Regions from separate parts of the Variovorax sp. GW823-FHT02B07 genome, predicted to be linked through region 2. Evidence: predicted binding sites of a transcription regulator. Region 2 holds the regulator's gene; the other holds the start of a gene.

Region 1 (11,482 bases), on a different contig from region 2:
GCAGCCCGACACGGTGCAGTCGTACTACGTGTCGTACAGCCGCTCGTTCCAGCCTTCGGGCGAGAACTTCGCGCTGTCCACCGGCAACATCGACAACGCGCCCGAGATCACCGTCAACAAGGAAATCGGCGCCAAGTTCGACCTGCTCGACGGCGGCCTGAACCTCACGACCGCGCTGTTCAACCTGGAGCGCTCGGGCATCAAGAACACCGACCCGAACAACCCGCGCCGCCAGATCAACGTCGGCACGCAGCGCACCAACGGCCTGGAGCTTGCGCTCAACGGCCGCCTGCCGGGCCGCTGGGACGTGAGCGCGGGCTATGCCTACCTCGACGCGAAGATGACCAAGTCGCTCGCCACCGTGAGCTCGCTGCAGCTGCCCGTGGGCGCCGCGATCCCGGTGCAGGGCAAGACCGCCGCGCTCACGCCGCGCCACTCGGCCTTCGTGTGGGCCATGAAGGACCTCGGCCACGGCTTCAGCGCCGGCGGCGGCCTGAACTACGTCAGCGCGCGCTATGCCTCGCTGAGCAACCTCGTCACGCTGCCCTCGTACCTGACCGCCGACCTCGCGGCCAGCTACAAGACCGAGCGCTACGAGATCGCGCTGAACCTGAAGAACATCGCGAACCGCAAGTACTACGTCTCGGCCCACGGCAGCGTGGACAACCTGATCCTGCCGGGACCGGGGCGCGAGGTGCAGCTGACGCTGCGCGCCAAGTTCTGAGAAGGCCTCAGGTCGCCGCCGCCACCTTGCGCCGTTGCAGCCACGTGACCCACCAGGCACCCGCCGTGCACAGCACCAGGTAGACGACGGCGACCAGGATGTAGACCTCGACCACGCGCCCGTCGCGTTGTCCCACCTTGCTGGCGGCGCCGAGAAAGTCGTTCAGGCTGATCACGTAGACCAGCGAGGTGTCCTTGAGCAGCGCGATGGTCTGGTTGATGAGCGAGGGCGTCATGTTGCGAAAGGCCTGCGGCAGGATCACGTGCCGCATCGCCTGCCCCGGCGACATCCCCAGCGACTGCGCCGCCTGCATCTGGCCGGCGCGCACGCTGCCGATGCCGGCGCGGATGATCTCGCAGTAGTACGCGGACTCCGCGAGCACGAAGGCCACGAGCGCGGCGTAGATCGGCCCGACGCCGAGGTTCGGGTCGCCGGTCACGGCGCGCAGCACCACCGGCATCAGGAAGTAGATCCACAGGATCGTGAGGATCAGCGGGATCGAGCGGAACAGGTTCACGTACCCCGCCACGAGCGCCGCCACCGGCCGCGGCGCGAAGATCCGCGTGATCGCCAGCAGGGTCCCCAGGCCGATGCCGGCGGCCATGGAGGCCGCCACCAGCAGGGCGGTCATCTGCAGGCCCTGCAGCAGGTACGGCCAGGCGCGCTGCAGGGCGACCCAATCGAAGTCGTAGCCCATCACGCGGCGCCCAGCAGCCCGGGCACGCGCACCCGATGCTCGATGCGGCGCATCAGCACGATCACGCCGTAGGTGATCGCCATGTAGATGAGCGTCGCCACGATGAAAGCCTCGAAGGGATGGGCGCTGAACTCGCTGAGCTGGCGCGTCTGCCCGGTGAGCTCCATGAGCCCGATCGTCAGCGCGACGGCCGAGTTCTTGAACACGTTCAGGAAGTCGGACGTCAGCGGCGGGATGACGATGCGCAGGGCCTGCGGCAGGATGACGTACCGGTAGGCCGCCACGGTTCCCAGGCCCATCGCCATGGCCGCCTGCTTCTGGCTGCGCGGCACCGACTCGATGCCCGCGCGCACCTGCTCGGCCGCCTTCGCCGCCGTGTAGAGCGTGAGGCCCACCAGCACGGTGAGGAACTGGTTCGCGGTCGGGTTCATCTGCTTGATCGCATGGCCCCAGGCGGTCGGCAACAGTTCGGGCACCACGAAGTACCAGAGAAACAGCTGCACCAGCAGCGGCGTGTTGCGAAAGCAGTGGATGTACACCGCCGACAGCGCGCGCGCCGTCCGGTGGGGCAGCGTGCGGGCCACGCCGGCGATCAGGCCCAGGCCCAATGCCAGCGTCCAGGCCAGCAGCGACAGCGCGACCGTCCACAGCAACCCGCGCACCAGCATCAGGCCGTACAGGCCCTCCCCCGTGACCGAGGGTTTGAAGAAGATCAACCAATCCCAGGTGTAGTGCATCGCGAAAGGTGCCGGCAGGCGGTTCGGTTCGTGAAGGGGTGGCCGCGCCCGCGCCTTACAGCGGCTGGTCGCTCGGATGGCGCACGAGCTCCTGCATGTCGGGCGACATCGGGAAGTTGACCGTCACACTGCCCTTCACCGCGATGGGCTTGAGGAAGTACTTCTCGTACAGCGCGGTGAACTCGCCCGATCGCATCATCCCGGTGATCACGCCGTCGACGAGCTTCTTGAACGCCGCGTCGCCCTTGCGCAGCATGCAGCCATAGGCCTCTTTCTGCTGCGGCACGCCGACCACCTCCCAGTCCGCCGGGTTCCTGGCGCGGGCGATGTTGCTGAAGAGAATGATGTCGTCCTGCGTCGCGGCCACCGCGCGCCCGGTCTCCACGGTCAGGAAGTTCTCGTTGATGTCCTTGGCCAGGATGATCTGGATGCCCCACTTGTTCTTCTCGTTGAGCTGCCGCAGCATGCGCTCCGCCGTGGTGCCCGCGCTGACCACGACGTTCTTGCCGACGAGGTCGGCCCAGTGCTTGATGCCGGAGTTCTTGCGCACCAGCAGGCGCGCGCCCACAACGAAGAAGGTCGTCGAGAACGACACCTGGTTCTGCCGCTCGGCGTTGTTGGTGGTCGAGCTGCACTCCAGGTCGACCGTCTGGTTGGCCACCAGCGGAATGCGCGTCTGCGGCGTGACTTCCAGGGTCTTGACCTCCAGCCGGGCGAGCTGCAGGTCCTTCTTCACCTGGGCGACCACGCGCTGCGAAATTTCCCAGGCGAAGCCAGCCTGCTTGTTGTGGTCGTCCAGGTAGTTGAACGGGATCGAGGCGCCGCGCGTGGCCACCGTGATCGCCCCGGTGTCCTTGATCTTCTTGAGCGTGCCGTCCAGCGGCGATGCGGTCTGCGCGGCAACGCCGGCGCACAGCGCGAGGCCGGCCATGGCGAGGAAGGAACGGATCAACGCGGCGTGAAGGGTCGGCTTGAAAGTCATCGCGGGCTCCAGGTGTCGGGGATCAGAGATCGAAACGCGTGGCGCAGGCGTCCAGCGCGCCGAGCAGCTCGTCGCGCAGGGCCTGGGGGTCGTCCAGGCCGATCGACAGGCGGATGACCGGCCCTTCGACGTCGCAGAAGTTGCGCCTGGCGAGTTCCTCCGCCGGGTAGAAGGCCGCGATGCTGCGCACGCCGCCCCAGCTGGCGCCGATGGCAAAGCGCTTCAGGCCGGCGAACAGCGCCCGGTAGGCGTCGTAGGGGCAGTCCACGAGCTGCAGCGACATCACGCAGCCGGGCTGCGCGAAATCGCGCGCCCACAGCGCATGGTCCGGCGCGCCGGGCAGCGCCGGAAAGAGCATGCGGCGCACGAGGCGGTGCGCGGCGAGTTGCCCGGCGATCAGGCACGCGCTGGCGGCCTGGCGCTCCATGCGCACCTGCATCGTGTCCAGGCCCCGGGCCACCAGGAAGCAGTCCTCCGGGCTCACGGCCAGCCCCATCAGCGACTGCAGGCCGCGCAAGGACCGGTACAGGCCTTCGTCCTGGGTGGTGACGCTGCCCATCAGCACGTCAGAATGGCCGCCCATGTACTTGGTGCATGCGTGAATGCACAGGTCGACGCCGTGCGCCAGCGCGGCAAAGCCCAGCGGGCTGGCCCAGGTGTTGTCGATGGCGGTCAGCACGCCACGGGCCCGCGCCACGGCGGTGATTGCCGGCACGTCCTCGACTTCCATCGTCACCGTGCCGGGCGACTCCAGCCAGATGAGCCGCGTGTTCGGGCGCACGAGGCGCTCGATGCCCGCGCCGATGCGCGGCGCATAGAACTCGACCTCGATGCCCAGCGCCTGCAGCCGTTCGACGGCGAAGGACTTGGCCAGGCCGTAGGCGGCATCGGTCATCAAGAGGTGGTCGCCCTTCTGGAGCAGCGCGAGCAGCGCGCCGCAGATGGCAGCCTGTCCGGAAGGAAAGACGATGCCGTGGGCGGCGCCGTCCAGCTCGGCGATGCGCGCCTCGAGGGCGCGCTGCGTCGGCGTGCCCGTCGTGCCGTAGCTGAAGCCGTCCGGCAGGCGGGTGCGGCGGTGCACGAAATCGTCGAGCGAATCGAACACGACCGTGGAGGCGCGCCACACCGGCGGCGCCAGGCTGGCGAAGGCGGCGTCTGCAGGGGACGCGCCGGGATGGGAAATGGAAGGGTTCACGGTGGAATTCAGTTCGCGGGGGCCGATTCGATGAGCTGCAGCGCATGCTTCATCTGCTCGACGGCCATGGTTTCGAGATCGGTGTAGACCTTCATCTCCACGCCCAGGCGGGTGAAGGTCTCGCGGGCGCTGGCGATCCGGGCCGGGTCCTGCGTCTTCGGGTTGGCCAGTGCCGCCTCGAGGCGCTTGTACTCGCTGGTGAGCAAGGCCGGCTGCTCGCCGAGGGCACGCAGGCCGGCATTGGTCATCGAACGGATGCGCAGCAGCATCTTCACGTCCGACTGCTCCATCTCGCCCTGCGCCCGCTCCAGCGCCAGCCTGGCGGCCACCGCCTGCGGGCTGTCGGGCTTGCGGGTGGCCGCGAGGGTCTGGAACCTGGCGACGTCGCTGGAAAAATCGTGCGCCCATGCGGGCGCCGCACACGCCAGGACCGTCACTGCAAGCGCTGTTCGAAGGTTCATCTCGCGTCTTTCGGGAAGTGGCTGAAGACACCAACTCTAGGACGCTGGAGATAATCCGGATCGCGCTCGAAATTCTTTCTCCATAAGTGGTTGTTATATGTTGCTCCGAGAGATCGAGGTGTTCCGTTCCGTGATGTCCGTGGGCTCCGCGAGCAAGGCGGCCGCGCTGCTGGGCGTGACGCAGCCGGCCATCAGCCAGTCGCTGCGCAGGCTGGAGGAAGCCGCGGGCTTTCCCCTGTTCCGCCGGCTGCGCGGCCGCCTGCACCCCACACCCGAAGCGCAGGCGCTGCTGACCGAGGTCGAGCGCGTCTTCGTGGGCCTGAGCAGCATCGAGCACCGCATGCGCAGCCTCAAGCGCTTCGGCGTCAACACGCTGCGCATGGCGGTGTACCCGGCCTTCGGCCTGAGCTTCGTGCCGCGGGTGCTGTCGCGGCTGGTGGCCGAGCGCGGCGACGCCGACGCCCGCCCGCAGATTTCGCTGCAGGTGCTCAGTTCGCGGGAGGTGCACGAGGCCGTGCTGGGGCGCCAGGTCGACTTCGGGCTGATGGCCGACGAGATGCCGACGACCGGTCTGGAGCACTCCGAATTCGCGCGCTTTCCGGGCGTGGTGGTGATGCATGCCAAGCACCGGCTGGCCCGCGCCAGGACCATCCAGCCGCATCAACTCGCCGAAGAGCCCTTCCTCGCGCTCAACCCGGAAGATGCGTCCCGGCGCCGCCTGGAGCGGGCCCTGGCGGACTGCAACGTCGCGCTGAGCGTGCTGGTCGAGACCCCGTACGCGGCCAGCGTGTGCGAGATGGCCCTGAGCGGCATGGGCATCGGCGTCGTCAACCCGGTCACCGCGCTGGAGTACGCGCAGCGCGGCCTGGCCGTGCGCCCGCTGTCGCTGGAGGTGTCCTTCGCGGGCCTGCTGGTGCTGCCGCCGGGACAGCCGCTGTCCGGCCTGGCGGTGCGCGTGCTCCAGCTCATGCGCATCCAGCTGGCCGAAGACCAGAAGGCCCTGGCGGGCCTTCTCAAGCCTCGCGCCAGGTAGCGCCGCGCAGGCGCAAGGCATTGGTGATCACCGACGCCGAGCTCAGGCTCATGGCCAGCGCCGCGATCATCGGCGACAGCAGCCAGCCGGTGAACGGGAACAGCACGCCCGCGGCCAGCGGCACGCCCAGCGCGTTGTAGAGGAAGGCGAAGCCCAGGTTCTGCTTCATGTTGGCGATGGTCTGCTCGGAGATGACGCGCGCCTGCGCAATGCCGCGCAGGTCGCCCTTGACCAGCGTCACCTGGGCGCTGTTCATCGCCACATCGGTGCCGGAGCCCATCGCCACGCCGACGTCGGCCTTGGCGAGCGCAGGCGCGTCGTTGATGCCGTCGCCGGCCATCGCGACGATGCAGCCCTCGCGCTGCAGCCTGTCGACCAGCGCGAGCTTGTCGGCGGGCTTCACTTCGCCGTGCACCTCGTCGATGCCCAGCTTCGCGGCGACGGCGCGGGCCGTGGTCAGCCCGTCGCCCGTGGCCATGATGACGCGCAGGCCCGAAGCCTTGAGCGCGGCCAGCGCCTCCAGCGTGGTGGGCTTGATCGGGTCCGACACCGCGAGCAGGCCGGCCGCCTGGCCGTCCACCGCCAGGAACATGACGCTCGCGCCCTCGGCCCGCAGCGCCTCGGCCTGCGGCTTGAGGTCGTCGACCCGCACGCGCAACTGCTCCATGAGCGCCGTGTTGCCGAGCGCCAGCTTCCGGCCGGCCACGGCGCCGCTCACGCCAATGCCGCTGCTGGATTCGAAACCCTCGGGCGTGTCCAGCGCCAGCTGGCGCTCGCGCGCCGCCCGCACGATGGCGTCGGCCAGCGGGTGCTCGCTGCCCTGGTCCAGGCTGGCGGCCAGGCGCAGCACCTCGTCGGCGGTGAAGCCGGGCGCAGGCACCGCGCGCTCGAACTGCGGCCGGCCTTCGGTCAGGGTGCCGGTCTTGTCGACGATGAGCGCATCGACCTTGCGGAAGTTCTCGATCGCCGCGGCATCGCGGAACAGCACGCCCTGCGTGGCCGCCTTGCCGGTGGCCACCATGATCGACATCGGCGTCGCAAGGCCCAGCGCACAGGGGCAGGCAATGATGAGCACCGCCACGGCATTGATGAGGCCATAGACCCAGCTGGGCTGCGGCCCGAAGAAGCCCCAGGCGAAGAAGGTCAGCACCGCGATGGCGATCACCGTCATCACGAAGTAGCCGGCGACCTGGTCGGCCATCCGCTGCATCGGCGCGCGGGAGCGCTGGGCCTGCGCCACCATCTGCACGATGCTCGCGAGCACGGTCTGCGAGCCGACCTTTTCCGACTGCATGACGAGGGCGCCGTTGGTGTTGAGCGTCGCGCCGATGAGCTTGTCGCCCACGCGCTTGGTCACGGGCAGCGGCTCGCCGGTGAGCATCGACTCGTCGACCGCGCTGCCGCCTTCGATCACCACGCCGTCCACCGGCACCTTCTCTCCGGGGCGCACGCGCAGCCTGTCGCCGACATGCACATGGCCGATGGGCACGTCTTCCTCGGTGCCGTCGGCGCCGATCCGGCGCGCCGTCTTGGGTGCGAGCCCCAGCAGCGACTTGATGGCCGCGGAGGTCTGCGAGCGCGCCTTGAGCTCGAGGATCTGGCCCAGCAGGGTGAGCGAAATGATCACCGCCGCCGCTTCGAAGTAGACCGACACGCGCCCCATCGACACGAACGACGCGGGGAACACGCCGGGCGCCACCGTGGCCACGACGCTGTAGGCAAAGGCGGCGGCCGTGCCCAGGCCGATCAGGGTCCACATGTTCGGGCTGCGGTTCGCCACCGACTGCACCGCGCGCACAAAGAACGGCCAACCGGCCCACAGCACGATGGGAACAGTGAGCACGAGCTCGATCCAGCTTTGCGTGCCCATCTCGAACCACTGCAGGCGGTGGCCGGCCATGGCGAGCACGGTGACGACAACGCTGAGCGGCAGCGTCCAGAAGAAGCGTCGCTTGAAGTCTTTCAACTCGGGATCTTCGCCCTCGTCGAGGGTCGGCATCTCGGGCTCCAACGTCATGCCGCACTTGGGGCAGTTGCCCGGGTGGTCCTGCCGGATCTCCGGGTGCATGGGGCAGGTGTAGACCGTGCCCTCCGCAGCGGGCTGCGCAGGGCCCGCGGGCGCATGCCCGTGCGATGCGTGGTGATCGTGGTGGCCGTGATGACCGTGGGGGTGTCCTGCGTGCCTGGTGGACGTGTCGTTCATTCGCGTTCTCCGACAGGAAAGGGGGAAGCCCTTGAGGGGGAAGCGATCAGTGTCCAGGTTGACACGATGTGAAGGTCAAGCCCTGTCGCGCGATACCCTGGAAGAAAAAGCGCCGGCATGGCGGCCGGCGCGTGAAAGACGCGTGCGCATCACGCTCACTTGCCGGCCTTGCCCACCAGCACCGCGCCCTTCATTCCGGCGTCGTAGTGGCCCGGCTGCAGGCAGCCGAAGTCGACCTTGCCGGCCTGGGTGAACTGCCAGACGATCTCGCCGGTCTTGCCCGCGGCCAGCGTGACCATGTTCGGATCGGCGTGCTCCATCTCCGGGTTCTTCTTCATGGCCTCGTAGTGCGCCAGCAGCGCCTTCTCGGTCCCGAGCACGAGCTCGTGCTTCAGGACGCCGGAGTTCTTGACGACGAAGCGCACCGTCTCGCCCTGCTTGACCTTGATGTCCGCCGGCGTGAAGCGCATCGAGTCCGTCATGTCGACCTGGACCGTGCGCGTCACCTTGGCGGCCACGCCGGGCTTGCCGACGGCGGCTTCGGCATCGTGGCCGTGGCCACCGGCATGGGTGCCCGAGGCAAAGGCGCCGGCAGCGGCCAGTGCGGCTCCTGCGGCGAAAACGGTGTTGCGGAAGGTGTGTGTCATGGTGTCCTTGGAGATTGCCGGGATGCCGCGACTCTAGGAAGCCAAGCCCGTCCACCACCGATCACCCGGATTACAAAAAAGCAATCTGCGCGTTCGACCTCTGTGCGTCGGCGACATGGGCACGGCCTTATTTTGCCCGGACAAAATAGCCGAAGACCTCCCGGCCGAGGGCACCCGCCCACCCGGTGTTTCCCCGGAAAAGCACGGCGGTGCCAAACGGCGGCAAGGGCGCCGCCCTTGAAAGGTCATCGAATGCCCTTATGATTAGCACTCGCTGCTGACGAGTGCTAACAGCCCTCCCATCCAGTCGACAGGTCGCCGGTTTCTCCGGCGCCCGACCACAAACAAACCCGTTTCTTACCCTTCCAGGAGATGCAATGAAACTTCGTCCTTTGGCCGATCGCGTGATCGTCAAGCGTGTTGACAGCGAAACCAAGACCGCCTCCGGCATCGTCATCCCCGACGCAGCCGCCGAAAAGCCCGATCAGGGTGAAGTCCTGGCCGTGGGCCCGGGCAAGCGCAACGACAAGGGCGAACTGGCCGCACTGACCGTCAAGGTCGGCGACCGCGTCCTGTTCGGCAAGTACAGCGGCCAGACCGTCAAGGTCGATGGCGACGAACTGCTCGTGATGAAGGAAGACGACCTGTTCGCAGTCGTCGAGAAGTAATTCTTCTCCTCCTTTCGATCCCATCCAAATTCAATCCATTCGGAGTTAATTCATCATGGCAGCAAAAGACGTAGTCTTCGGCGGAGAAGCCCGCGCACGCATGGTCGAGGGTGTCAACATCCTGGCCAACGCAGTCAAAGTGACCCTGGGCCCCAAGGGCCGCAACGTGGTGCTCGAGCGTTCGTTCGGCGCCCCCACCGTGACCAAGGACGGTGTGTCCGTGGCCAAGGAAATCGAACTCAAGGACAAGCTGCAGAACATGGGCGCCCAGCTCGTGAAGGAAGTGGCCTCCAAGACCAGCGACAACGCTGGTGACGGCACCACGACCGCCACGGTCCTGGCACAAGCCATCGTTCGCGAAGGTTTCAAGCTGGTGGCTGCCGGCATGAACCCGATGGACCTGAAGCGCGGCATCGACAAGGCTGTCACGGCCCTGGTCGCCGAGCTGAAGAAGGCTTCCAAGCCCACCACCACGTCGAAGGAAATCGCGCAAGTCGGCTCCATCTCGGCCAACAGCGACGAAACCATCGGCAAGCTCATCGCTGACGCGATGGACAAGGTCGGCAAGGAAGGCGTGATCACCGTGGAAGACGGCAAGTCGCTGGACAGCGAACTCGACGTCGTCGAAGGCATGCAGTTCGACCGCGGCTACCTGTCGCCCTACTTCATCAACAACCCCGAGAAGCAATCGGCGCTGCTCGACAACCCCTTCGTGCTGCTGTTCGACAAGAAGATCAGCAACATCCGTGACCTGCTGCCCGTGCTGGAGCAAGTCGCCAAGGCGGGCCGTCCGCTGCTGATCATTGCCGAAGAAGTCGAAGGCGAAGCCCTGGCGACGCTGGTCGTGAACACGATCCGCGGCATCCTGAAGGTCGTGGCTGTGAAGGCTCCTGGCTTCGGCGACCGCCGCAAGGCCATGCTGGAAGACATCGCCATCCTGACGGGCGGCAAGGTCATCGCTGAAGAAGTGGGCCTGACGCTCGAAAAGGTGACGCTGGCCGACCTGGGTCAAGCCAAGCGCATCGAAGTGGGCAAGGAAAACACGATCATCATCGACGGCGCTGGCGCTGCTGGTGACATCGAAGCCCGCGTGAAGCAAGTTCGCGTTCAGATCGAAGAAGCGACCAGCGACTACGACCGTGAAAAGCTGCAAGAGCGCGTGGCCAAGCTGGCCGGCGGCGTGGCAGTGATCAAGGTTGGCGCTGCCACCGAAGTCGAAATGAAGGAAAAGAAGGCTCGCGTCGAAGACGCCCTGCACGCCACCCGCGCTGCAGTGGAAGAAGGCGTTGTGGCTGGTGGCGGCGTGGCGCTGCTGCGTGCCAAGCAAGCCGTGGGCGAGTCGGTCAAGGGCGACAACGCTGATCAAGAAGCCGGCATCAAGCTGGTGCTGAAGGCCATCGAAGCGCCCCTGCGCGAAATCGTGAACAACGCCGGCGGCGAAGCCTCGGTGGTGGTGAACGCTGTGCTGGCCGGCAAGGGCAACTACGGCTTCAACGCTGCGAACGACACGTACGGCGACATGCTCGAGCTGGGCATCCTGGACCCGACGAAGGTCACCCGCACCGCACTGCAGAACGCCGCTTCGGTGTCCTCGCTGCTGCTGACGACCGAAGCCATGGTTGCTGACGCACCCAAGGACGAGTCCGGCGCCGGCGGCGGTGGCATGCCCGACATGGGTGGCATGGGCGGCATGGGCGGCATGGGCATGTAATTTCGCTCGCCCCCAGGCTGCGCGGCACTTCGTGTCCGCTACGCCAACCCCCTACCGGGGGCAACACCTGCGGCCCGGCAAAGCCGGTTCCGCGGTGTTTCGCGAAATGAAAAAGCCCCGCTTCGGCGGGGCTTTTTCTATGGGCGCTCGGTATTAGATCGGGCCTATCGGAACTGGTCGCGCAGCGCCATGTAGAGCACTTGGAACCGCGCATGCCGCGTCTTGTGTCCATCGGCTCCTTCGGATGAAGGCTCCAGCGTCTGCTTCACCGGCGGCAACGTGCACACCTCGGCCACCGCGCCCCCATCGGCCAGCCACGCCAACCGCGCCGCACCGAGCGCACCGCCGGTCTCGCTGCCCGCATACAGCGTCAACGGCACCTGGAAGATGTCGGCCAGCAACTGCCCCCACCACACACTGCGCG
Region 2 (11,482 bases):
GAAACTCTTCCAGGCTATTCGAGAGATGGTGCGGCTGGCAGGAATTGAACCCACGACCCCTTGGTTCGTAGCCAAGTACTCTATCCAACTGAGCTACAGCCGCGCAGCCTTGAATTCTACCCCGCCGAAAGCGCTGTTCCGGCGAGGCCTTCAAAAAAGCTTCACCGCCTTGTGATGCGACGGCCTCAGGCCACCTGTTCGCCGCCCGCCTTGCGCCCCATCAGCCGTGCGGCCACGCGCTTCACCAGCAGGTAGAACAGCGGCACGAAGAAGATGCCCAGTGCTGTCGCCGCGAGCACGCCGCCGAACACGCCGGTGCCGATCGCGACCTGGCTGCCCGAGCCCGCGCCAGTGGCCACCGCCAGCGGGATCACGCCCGCCAGGAAGGCCAGCGAGGTCATCAGGATCGGCCGCAGCCGCAGGCGCGCGCCTTCGGCCACCGCTTCGAGCAGCGGCACGCCACGGCGCAGCGCGGCCTCTGCGAACTCGATGATCAGGATCGCGTTCTTGGCCGACAGGCCGATGGTCGCGAGCAGGCCGACCTGGAAGTAGATGTCGTTCGACAACCCGCGCAGCGCCGCCGCGATCACCGCGCCGAGCACGCCCAGCGGAATCACCAGCATCACCGACACCGGCACCGACCAGCTCTCGTACAGCGCCGCCAGGCACAGGAAGACCACGAGGATCGACAGCGCGAACAGCAGCGGCGCCTGCCCGCCCGACAGCCGCTCCTGGTACGACAGGCCGCTCCAGGCCTGGCCCGTGCCGCTCTGCTTCTTCGCGAGGGTCTCGATGGCCGCCATGGCCGTGCCCGAGCTCGTGCCCTGCGCGGCCGCGCCCTGGATCTGCACCGCGGGCAGGCCGTTGTAGCGCTCCAGCTGCGACGCGCCCTGCGACCAGCGCGTGGTGGCAAAGGCCGAGAACGGCGTCATCGCGCCCGTGCTGCCGCGCACGAACCACTGGCCGATGTCGTCCGGCGCCGAGCGATACGGCGCATCGGCCTGCACGTACACGCGCTTCACGCGGCCGCGGTCGATGAAGTCGTTGACGTAGCTGCCGCCCCAGGCAATGCCCAGCGTGGTGTTCACGTCGTCCAGCGACAGCCGCAGCGCCGAGGCCTTCAGCTGGTCGATGTCGACCTGCAGCTGCGGCGTGCCGGCCACGCTGTTGGCGCGCACCGACTGCAGGCGCGGGTCCTTGTTGGCCTCGCGCACCAGCTTTTCGCGCGCCTGCAACAGCCGCTCGGCGCCCATGCCCGAGGTGTCCTGCAGCCAGAACTCGAAGCCGTTCGATTCACCCAGCCCTTCGATGGGCGGCGGCACCATGCCGAAGACCTCGGCGTCGCGCTGCTGCTTGGCCAGCGCCTTGCCGGCACGCTCGACGATGGCGTGCGCGCGCTTGTCGGCGCTGGCGCGTTCGGACCAGTCCTTCAGCGAGACAAACGCCATGCCCATGTTCTGCCCCGAGCCGCTGTAGCTCCAGCCGGTGAGCGTGAAGATGGTGTCGGTCGTGTCCTTCTCGGTCTCGAGAAAATGCTTTTCGATGGCGCGGTTCACTTCGTCGGTGCGGCCCGAGGTGGCGCCGGCCGGCAGCGTCGCGATCACCATCACGCTGCCCTGGTCCTCTTCCGGCAGGAAGCCGCCGGGCAAGCTGAGGTACAGCAGGCCCATGCCGGCCACGATGGCGACGTACACGGCCGTGAAGCGCAGCGGCTTGCGCAGGATGCGGCCCAGCACGCCCACGTAGCGACCCTGCGCGGCGTCGAAGCGGCGGTTGAAGGCGCCCAGGAAGCCGCGCGTGCGCGGCGGCACGCCGGCCTTCAGGAAGCGCGCGCACAGCGCCGGGATGAGCACGATGGCCACCACCACCGACAGCACCATCGACGCGATGATGGTCACCGAGAACTGCCGGTAGATCACGCCCACCGAGCCGCCGAAGAAGGCCATGGGCAGGAACACCGCCGACACCACCACCGCGATGCCGACCAGCGCGCCGGTGATCTCCTTCATCGATTTGATCGTGGCGGCCTTCGCATCGAGCCCCTCTTCGTGCATGACGCGCTCGACGTTCTCCACCACCACGATCGCGTCGTCCACCAGCAGGCCGATGGCCAGCACCATGCCGAACAGCGTGAGCACGTTGATCGAATAGCCGAAGGCCGCCAGCACGCCGAAGGTGCCCAGCAGCACCACCGGCACGGTGATCGCGGGGATCACCGTGGCGCGCCAGTTCTGCAGGAAGAGGAACATCACGACCACCACCAGCGCGATGGCCTCCAGCAGCGTCCGGATGACCGACTGGATCGAGATCTTGACGAAGCGGGTCGTGTCTTCCGCGTAGGCCACGCGCAGGCCCGCAGGCAGCGAGCGCTCGAGCTCGGCGATGCGCGCCTTCACCGCGCGGGCGGTGGTCAGCGCGTTGGCGCCGGGCGCCAGCATCACGGCCGAGCCCGCGGCCGGGTGCCCGTTCAGGCGTGTGGTCTCGGCATACGATTCGCTGCCGATCTCCACGCGTGCCACGTCGCCCAGCCGTACCACGGCGCCGTCGGCCTGCGTCTTGAGCACGATGGCCTTGAACTGGTCGGGCGTCTGCAGCCGCGACATCGCGGTGACGGTGGCGTTCAGGTGCTGCGTCGGCGCCGACGGCCGCGCGCCGATCTCGCCCACCGACACCTGCGTGTTCTGCGCGGTGATGGCGGCCGTGACGCCGGACGGCATCAGCTGGTAGCTGGCCAGCCGGTGCGGGTCGAGCCAGATGCGCATGGCGTACGCCGCGCCGAAGGCCTGCACCGAACCCACGCCGTCGACGCGGCTGATGGGGTCGCGCAGGTTGCTGGCCATCCAGTCGGCGATGTCGGTGTCGGTGCGCTGGCCGGTCTCGTCGTAGAGCGCCACGATCAGCAGGAAGTTGTTCTGCGATTTGGCGACCGTCACGCCCTGCTGCTGCACCGCCTGCGGCAGCCGGCTGGTGGCCTGGCTGACCTTGTTCTGCACCTGCACCTGCGCGGTGTCGGGGTCGATGCCCTGGCGGAAAGTGACGTTGATCTCGGCCCAGCCGGCGGCGCTGCTGGTCGACTTGAAATACATCAGCCCGTCGATGCCCTTGAGCTGCTGCTCGAGCACCTGCGTGACGCTGTTTTCCACCGCCTGCGCCGAGGCGCCGGGGTAGTTGGCCGACACGACCACGGTCGGCGGCGCGATGTCCGGGTACTGCGACACCGGCAGCGTGCGAATGGCCACGCCGCCGGCCAGCATGATGAGGATGGCAATGACCCAGGCGAAGACGGGCCGCTGGATGAAGAAATGAGCGATCACGGGAGGTTGTCGCTTCTCATTAGTCGGCCGGAGAAGGCGCAGCAGCGGACGATGCGCCCGCCGTGGACACCGGCACCGGCTTCACTTTTTCGCCGGGGCGCGCGCGCTGCAGGCCGTCGACCACCAGGCGGTCGCCCTCGCGCAGGCCCCGGGTCACGACCCAGTGCTCGCCCTCGGTGCTGCGCACTTCGAGCGCGCGCAGCTCGACCTTGTTGTCGGCCGCCACCACCAGCGCGGTCGGCTCGCCCTTCTCGTTGCGGGCCACGCCGCGCTGCGGCGCCAGGATGGCCTGGCGCTCCACGCCGGACTCGACCTGCGCGCGCACGTACATGCCGGGCAGCAGCAGCCCTTGCGGGTTCGGGAATTCCGCGCGCAGCGTGACCGAGCCGGTGGCCTCGTCGACGGCCACTTCGGAGAACTTCAGCGTGCCGGCATGCGAGTAAGGCAAGCCGTCTTCCATGCGCAGGCGAACCTGGGTGCTGGCCGGCGCCATGTCGCCCGAGATGAAGCGGCGCTTGAGCTTCGTCAACGCCAGGCTCGACTGCACCACGTCGACGTAGATCGGGTCGAGCCGCTGGATCGTGGCCAGCGCCATCGCCTGGCCCGGCGCCACAAGCGCGCCTTCGGTCACGGCGGAACGGCCGATGCGTCCCGCGATGGGCGCGGTGATGCGCGTGAAGTCGAGGTTGATGCGCGCCGCCTTCACGGCCGCCTGCGCGGCCTTCACGCCGGCTTGCGCCTGCACCAGCGCGGCCTGCGCCTCTTCGTGCTCCTGCCTGCTCACGGCATTGGCTTTGACCAGTTCACCGAAGCGATCGGCCTTGCCGCGCAGGCTGGCGATGGTGGCCTGCGAGGTGGCCAACGCGGCCTGCGCCTGCTCGTGCGCGGCCTCGAACGGGCCGGGCTCGATCTCGTACAGCACTTGGCCCGCGCGGACCATGCCGCCCTCTTCGAACAGCCGCTTGCGCACGATGCCGTTGACCTGGGGCCGCACCTCGGAGACGCGGTAGGCGGCCGTGCGACCCGCGAGCTCGGTGTGCACGGCCACGTCGCTGGCGTGCAGCGCCACCACGCCGACTTCGGGCGGCGCGTCATCGGTGGTGGAAGCCTGCTTGGCGCCGCATGCAGCGAGCGCGAGCAGGGACATCGGAAGCAGGAGCTTGAAAAGCGGGGTCATGGCCATCGGGAATCGCAGTGCGGCGCGCGCAGGGATCACCCGGCTCGTTACATTTGCACTCAAATGGTGCATTCTGCCTTCGATGTTGCATTGCAACCTGAAGGAATCCTGTGTTTGCCGTAGGTGAAATCGGCGGCGGCCGCAGGCCTTGCTCGCGCCCTCGCAGCTGCAAAGAAAAAGGTCGCGCAATGCGGCCTTCGTCGGAGTGTCTACAGAGGGGGAATGTGTGGTGGTAGGCCGTGAGTGGCTTGAACACTCGACCAACGGATTATGAGTCCGCTGCTCTAACCAACTGAGCTAACGGCCCACGCGGGCCCGATTCTATGCGCCGCGCGCGGCCACTTACTTGCGGTGGCTCAGCGCGTTGCTCACCAGCCGCGACGTGATGTCGACGATCTGGATCATGCGGTCGTACGGCATGCGGGTCGGGCCGATCACGCCCAGCGTGCCGACCACCTGGCCGTCGACCTCGTAATTGGCGCTGACGATCGACAGCTCCTCGAAGGGCACGACCTGGCTTTCGCCGCCGATGAAGATGCGCACGCCCTCGGCCTTGCTCGACACGTCGAGCAGCCGCATCAGCTGCGCCTTCTCTTCAAAAAGATCGAAGGCACGCCGCAGCTGCCCCATGTCGCTGGAGAAATCGGTCACCGACAGCAGGTTGCGCTCGCCCGAAATCACGACGTCATCGGCCTGCGCATCGGTGAGCACTTCGGAGCTGACCTGCACCGCGGCCTGCATCAACGCGGCGATTTCCCCGCGCAGCTTCTCGACCTCGGACTGGAGGCGGTCGCGCACCTGCTCGATCGTCAGGCCCGCGAAGTGCGCGTTGATGTAGTTCGAGGCCTCGACCAGCTGCGACTGCGAGTAGTCGGTCTCGGGGAAGATCACGCGGTTCTGCACGTCGCCATCGGGCGACACGATGATCACCAGCAGCCGCCGCTCCGACAGGCGCAAGAATTCGATCTGCTTGAACACCGAGACGCGCCGCGGCGCCATCACGACGCCCACGAACTGCGACAGGTTCGACAGCAGGTGCGCGGCGTTGGCGATCACCTTCTGCGGCTGGTCGGCCGCCAGGCTCGGCGTGCTCATCTGCTCGCGCTGCGCGGTCAGCATGGTGTCGACGAAGAGCCGGTAGCCGCGCGTGGTCGGCACGCGTCCGGCCGAGGTGTGGGGGCTGGCAATGAGCCCCAGCGCCTCGAGGTCGGACATGACGTTGCGGATGGTCGCGGGGGAGAGATCCAGCCCTGCCGAACGCGAGAGCGTGCGCGATCCGACGGGTTGCCCATCGGCGATGTAACGCTCGACCAGCGTCTTCAACAGCAACTTGGCACGGTCGTCCAGCATTGCAAGATTTTAGTGTTGTAATTTGTGAGCTATGACCTCACGCTTTCGTCACGTCGCCCTGATCGGCAAATACCAGGCTTCCGGCGCCCGGGCGCAAGCCGATGCGCGCGACGGCGTGATGGAGGGCATCGGCGCCTTCCTTGAATCACAGGGTTGCACGGTGTTCGTGGAGCGTTCGTCCTGCGAGGACACCGACGCACCGCCCCACCCGCGCTACCAGGCGCTGTCGGTCGAGGAAATCGGCCAGCGCTGCGACCTCGGCCTCGTGGTCGGCGGTGACGGCACCATGCTCGGCATCGGCCGGCAGCTCGCGTGCTACGGCATCCCACTCATCGGCATCAACCGCGGGCGGCTGGGCTTCATCACCGACATCCCGCTGGACAACTACCAGGCCACGCTGATCCCGATGCTGGCCGGCGAATACGAAGAAGACCACCGCAGCCTGATGCACGCGCAGGTGATCCGCGATGAGGCCCTGGTGTTCGACGCGCTCGCGATGAACGACGTGGTGGTCAACCGCGGCGCCACCTCGGGCATGGTCGAGATGCGCGTGTCGGTGGGCCGCCATTTCGTGGCCAACCAGCGCGCCGACGGGCTGATCATCGCGTCGCCCACGGGCTCTACGGCCTACGCGCTGTCGGCCGGCGGGCCGCTGCTGCATCCGGCGGTGCCGGGTTGGGTGATGGTGCCGATTGCGCCGCACACGCTGTCGAACCGCCCCGTGCTGCTGCCCGACGCCGACGAGATCGTGATCGAGCTGGTGAGCGGGCGCGACGCCAGCGCCAATTTCGACATGCAGTCGCTCGCCTCGCTCGCCATCGGCGACCGCGTGGTGGTGCGCCGCTCCGACTTCCGGGTGCGCTTCCTGCACCCGCGCGGCTGGAGCTACTTCGACACGCTGCGGAAAAAACTCCATTGGAACGAAGGGGGCTCCTGAATGAAGGACCACGCCCCTAGCTTGAGGACGAACTGAGATGGCTTTGCGACGCATCGCACTGCGCGACTTCGTGATCGTGCGGTCCCTTGAACTCGACCTGTCCGCCGGCTTCACGGTGCTGACCGGGGAAACCGGCGCCGGCAAGTCCATCCTGATCGACGCGCTGCAGCTGGCGCTGGGCAACCGCGCCGACGCCGGTGCCGTGCGCGAAGGCGCCGAGCGGCTCGACGTGAGCGCCGAATTCGACGCCGACCCGGCCCTGGCCGGCTGGCTCGACGAAGGCGGCTTCGAGGCCGGCGACGGCCTGCTGCTGCGCCGCACGGTCGACCTGCAGGGACGCAGCCGCGGCTGGATCAACGGCAGCCCCGCCACCGCCACGCAGCTGCGCGAACTCGGCGACCGCCTGCTCGACATCCACGGCCAGCACGCCTGGCAGAGCCTGACCCGCCCCGAGGCCGTGCGCGGCCTGCTCGACGCCTACGCCGGCGCGCGCACCGACGCGCTCGACGCCGCCTGGCAGAGTTGGCGCCAGGCGCTCTCGGCGCTCGAACACGCACGCTCGGCGCAAGACTCGCTGCAACGTGAGCGCGAGCGGCTGCAATGGCAGATTTCCGAAGTCGCCAAGCTGGCGCCGGGTGCCGACGAGTGGGATGAGCTCTCCGCCCATCACTCGCGCATCTCGAACGCGCAGGCGCTCATCGACGCCGCCCAGGGCGCGAGCCAGGCGCTCGAAGACGACGACAACGGCGCGCTCGCCGCCCTCACGCGCGCCGCGACGCTGCTGCAGAACTGCGAACACATCGAGCCCGAATTCCGCACGCTGGGCGAGGTGCTGGCCTCCTGCGTCGCACAGGCCTCGGACGCGGCCCACTCGCTGCACGGCTACCTGCGCGACACCGACACCGATCCCAAGACCCTCGCCGAGCTCGACGAACGCATGGGCCTGTGGATGTCGCTCGCGCGCCGCTACAAGCGCACGCCCGCCGAGCTGCCCGCGCTGCTGGCCGGCTGGCAGGCGGAGCTGCAGGCGCTCGACGCGCAAAGCGACCTCGAAGGCCTGGAACGCGCCGAGCAGAACACGCAACAGGCCTACATGAAGGAAGCCAAGGCCCTCGGCAAGATCCGCAAGCAGGCCGCGCCGCGCCTGGCCCAGGCCGTCACGCAGGCGATGCAGGGCCTGGGCATGCAGGGCGGGCGCTTCGACGTCGAGCTGCAGCCGCTGGCTCAGCCCGGCCGCGCCGGCCTCGAAGAAATCTCGTTCCTGGTGGCCGGCCACGCCGGCAGCACGCCGCGCGCCATCGGCAAGGTGGCCTCGGGCGGCGAACTCTCGCGCATCGCACTGGCCATCGCCGTGACGACCAGCGAACTGGGCGCCGCGCAGACGCTGATCTTCGACGAGGTCGATGCAGGCGTCGGCGGCGCCGTCGCCGAGACCGTGGGCCGCCTCATGAAGCAGCTCGGCCGCGACCGCCAGGTGCTCGCCGTGACCCATCTTCCCCAAGTGGCGGCCTGCGCCGACCACCACCTCGTGGTCGCCAAGCGCCAGACGACAGCGGCCGGCACGGACGGCCCGCGCACCGAAAGCGGCGTGTCGCGCCTCGCCGCCGACGACCGCGCCCGCGAAATCGCCCGCATGCTCGGCGGCGAAAAGGTGTCGGCCACCTCGCTGGCCCATGCGCGCGAAATGCTGGGCCACAAGACGCCGGCGACCGCCCCATGAACATGAATCTCGACCTCGTCCTCATCACCGGCATGTCGGGCTCCGGCAAGTCGGTGGCGCTGCACGCGCTGGAAGACGCCGGCTACTACTGCGTCGACAACCTGCCGCCTGAGCTGCTCACCGCCTTCATCGCGCTGCAGCACGAACAGCAGGCCACGCGCGTGGCGATCGCGATGGACGTGCGCAGCGGCGTGTCGCTGCCGATCGTGCCGCAGCAGCTGGAGGCGCTGCGCGCCGACGGCGTCTCGCTGCGCTCGCTGTTCCTCGACGCGACCACCGATGCGCTGCTGCGTCGCTATTCCGAAACGCGCCGGCGCCACCCGCTCTCGCGCCAGGAAAGCCGCACCGACGTGCCCGAGCAGCACCGCGTGCTGGTGCAGGCCATCGAACTCGAACGCGAATTGCTGGCCGACCTGCGCGATGGCGCCGACGTGATCGACACCAGCCTCATCCGCCCCGCGCAGCTGCAGAGCTACATCAAGGGGCTGATCTCGGCGCCGCAGAACGCGCTGACGCTGGTGTTCGAATCGTTCGCCTTCAAGCGCGGCGTGCCGCTCGATGCCGACTACGTGTTCGACGTGCGCATGCTGCCCAATCCGCACTACGTGCCAGCGCTGCGCGCGCTGACAGGGCGCGACGAGCCGGTGATCGAATGGCTGCGCGAGCACGACGACGTGGCGCGCATGTTCGACGACATCGAGCAGTTCCTGACGCACTGGCTCGACGCGCTGGCGCGCGACCACCGCAGCTACGTGACGGTGGCCATCGGCTGCACGGGCGGGCAGCACCGGTCGGTGTTCCTGGTCGAGCAACTGGCACGCGCCTTCGGTGCGCGCTGGGGTGCGCTCAAGCGCCACCGCGAACTCGACGCCTGACGACGACGTAGGCCGTTCAGGCCTCGGCGGCTTCCAGCAGCTTGCGCATCGGGGCGGGCAGCCCCAGCCGGCTCCATTCCTGCGCCTCGACCCAGCGCGCGCCCTCGCCTTGCGGCTGGACGCTCTGCAACAGCACCGGATGCAGGTGCAGGTCTTTGTGGGTCAGCACGTGCACGAAGGGCGGCAGCTCTTGCATGTCATGCGCGGCGCCCGATGGCAGGGCCGCGAGCAGATCGTCGTGGCTGTCGAACACCGGCAGGCAATGCAGCCCCGCCCAGATGCCCTTGGCGGGCCGCTTCTCCAGCCACACGCGCCCGTGCGCGTCGCGCGCCAGCAGCACCCACAGCGACTGGGCGCTGCGCTTGAGCTTGCGCGTCTTCACCGGGTAGCGTTCGGGCGCACCCTGGCGCAGGCCCACGCAACTCGCGTTCACCGGGCAGATCATGCAGCTGGGCTTGCGCGGCAGGCAGACCGTGGCGCCCAGGTCCATCAGGCCCTGCGTGTAGTGCGCCACCGCCTCGCGCTGGCCGTCTGGCGGCAACAGCTGCGTGGCGAGGTCCCACAGCGCACGCTCCTGCGCCGCCGACGACATGTCGCCGTCGAAGCCGAGCACGCGCGTCAGCACGCGCTTCACGTTGCCGTCGAGGATCGCCACGCGCTCGCCGAAACAGAAGGCCGCAATCGCGGCCGCCGTCGAACGACCGATGCCGGGCAGGGTCACGAGTTCGGCGGCGGTGTGCGGAAAGGCGCCGCCGAAGCGCGCGACCACCTCCTGCGCGCAGCGGTGCATGTTGCGCGCGCGGCTGTAGTAGCCGAGGCCACTCCACAGGCCGAACACCTCGTCCTCGGTGCCGGCGGCCAGCGCCGCCACGTCGGGGAAACGTTCGAGAAAACGTGCGAAGTAGCCCAGCACGGTCGTGACCTGGGTCTGCTGGAGCATCACCTCCGAGAGCCAGACACGGTACGGGTCGCGCGTGTTCTGCCACGGCAGTTCGCTGCGCCCGTGGCTGCGCTGCCAGCGCACGACCTGCACCGCGAAATCGGGGGGCAGCGACAGAGAGGGAGAGACGGCCGCCCGCGCGGCGTTGCGCTCAGGCCGCACGCAGTTGCTCGCCTGCGATGGCGGCGGCCGCGGCAGGCGGCTGGCTGCCGTGCTGCGCGATCAGCGAAGTGAACTCGTGCAGCCGCTCCTGCAGCGCGGCCAGGTGGCTTTCTTGCGCGGCGATCTCGGCCAGCCGGTCGTCAAGGCTGCCCGCAGCGTTCTGGATGCGTTCGATCGCCTCGATGCGCTTGCTGAAATTGCGGCGGCGCTCCTTGAGCTGCGCATCGATCTGCGCGCTGGCGCCCTTGCTCCAGCGCTCGACCTCGGTCATGGCGGCTTCGTTGACAAGCCGCAACCGGCTGGCCAGCGCACGCACCAGCTTGTCGCAGAAGTCGGCCTGCGCGAGCTTGATCAGGTTGCCCACGCCCAGGTAGTGGATGTGGCTGCGCTCGATCTGACCCAGCTCCTGCTCGAAGCCGCTCAGGTCGGGTTCGGCCGGCGCCTGCAGCGTGAAGCCCTGCTCGGCATTGAGCTGGCGGAAGGTGGCGTGCAGCATCGACTGGATCTCGGCCGTCGTCGCCTGCACTTCGCGCAGGTTGTTGCGCAGCGCATCGAAGGTTTCGCCGTACACCTTGCGCACGTTGAACTTGACGCCGGGGCGCTTGAGCGCCGCGGCCAGCTTGACCATGTCGGCCTTGAGCGCCGTGCGCCCGAGCACCGCGTACACCTCGCGCAGCAGCTTGCCCTGTACCGAGCGCAGCGCCAGGATGCGGGTGTTGCTGCCCTCGAATTCAGCATGTTCCTGGTCGATGCGCGCACGCATGTGGCGGATCACCGACACGTTCTTGCCGCGCAGGCCCTGCAGTTCGAGCGCCTGCTCCGACAGATCGCGCTGGCGCACCTTCAGCAGGCGCTCGGCCTCGGTGCGCAGCGCGGTCATGCCGGCATCGACGGCGAGCCGCAGCATGGTTTCGCGCTTGCCGAGCACGCCTTCGCCGAGCAGCGCCTCGAGCGCCGGCAGCCGGCTGGCGTCGAGCAGGGCCGCGTCATGACCGATCTTGGCCTGC

What was found. Region 2 encodes HrcA, which represses chaperone genes, less so after heat shock. Its sites were predicted from a motif close to TTAGCACTCNNNNNNNNNGAGTGCTAA; they were not measured.
Region 1: a site for HrcA is predicted at 8,944-8,970, ahead of AC1RGU_RS22810 (co-chaperone GroES). Genes of this name have one in related genera too.

What each region holds. Positions count from the first base shown of each region.
Region 1 covers NZ_JBXAJX010000004.1:429,593-441,074, reverse strand. The annotation lists gene AC1RGU_RS22855 (TonB-dependent receptor) at 1-724, shown strand, start outside; gene AC1RGU_RS22850 (amino acid ABC transporter permease) at 732-1,421, opposite strand; gene AC1RGU_RS22845 (amino acid ABC transporter permease) at 1,421-2,158, opposite strand; gene AC1RGU_RS22840 (transporter substrate-binding domain-containing protein) at 2,214-3,140, opposite strand; gene AC1RGU_RS22835 (trans-sulfuration enzyme family protein) at 3,163-4,335, opposite strand; gene AC1RGU_RS22830 (hypothetical protein) at 4,344-4,796, opposite strand; gene AC1RGU_RS22825 (LysR substrate-binding domain-containing protein) at 4,894-5,829, shown strand; gene AC1RGU_RS22820 (copper-transporting P-type ATPase) at 5,810-8,032, opposite strand; gene AC1RGU_RS22815 (cupredoxin domain-containing protein) at 8,188-8,679, opposite strand; gene AC1RGU_RS22810 (co-chaperone GroES) at 9,057-9,347, shown strand; gene groL (chaperonin GroEL) at 9,403-11,058, shown strand; gene xylB (xylulokinase) at 11,223-11,482, opposite strand, start outside.
Region 2 covers NZ_JBXAJX010000003.1:398,206-409,687, forward strand. The annotation lists tRNA gene AC1RGU_RS19630 (tRNA-Arg) at 27-103, opposite strand; gene AC1RGU_RS19635 (efflux RND transporter permease subunit) at 186-3,314, opposite strand; gene AC1RGU_RS19640 (efflux RND transporter periplasmic adaptor subunit) at 3,334-4,491, opposite strand; tRNA gene AC1RGU_RS19645 (tRNA-Ile) at 4,722-4,798, opposite strand; gene hrcA (heat-inducible transcriptional repressor HrcA) at 4,834-5,841, opposite strand; gene AC1RGU_RS19655 (NAD kinase) at 5,873-6,778, shown strand; gene recN (DNA repair protein RecN) at 6,816-8,498, shown strand; gene rapZ (RNase adapter RapZ) at 8,501-9,373, shown strand; gene mutY (A/G-specific adenine glycosylase) at 9,390-10,424, opposite strand; gene AC1RGU_RS19675 (dynamin family protein) at 10,465-11,482, opposite strand, start outside.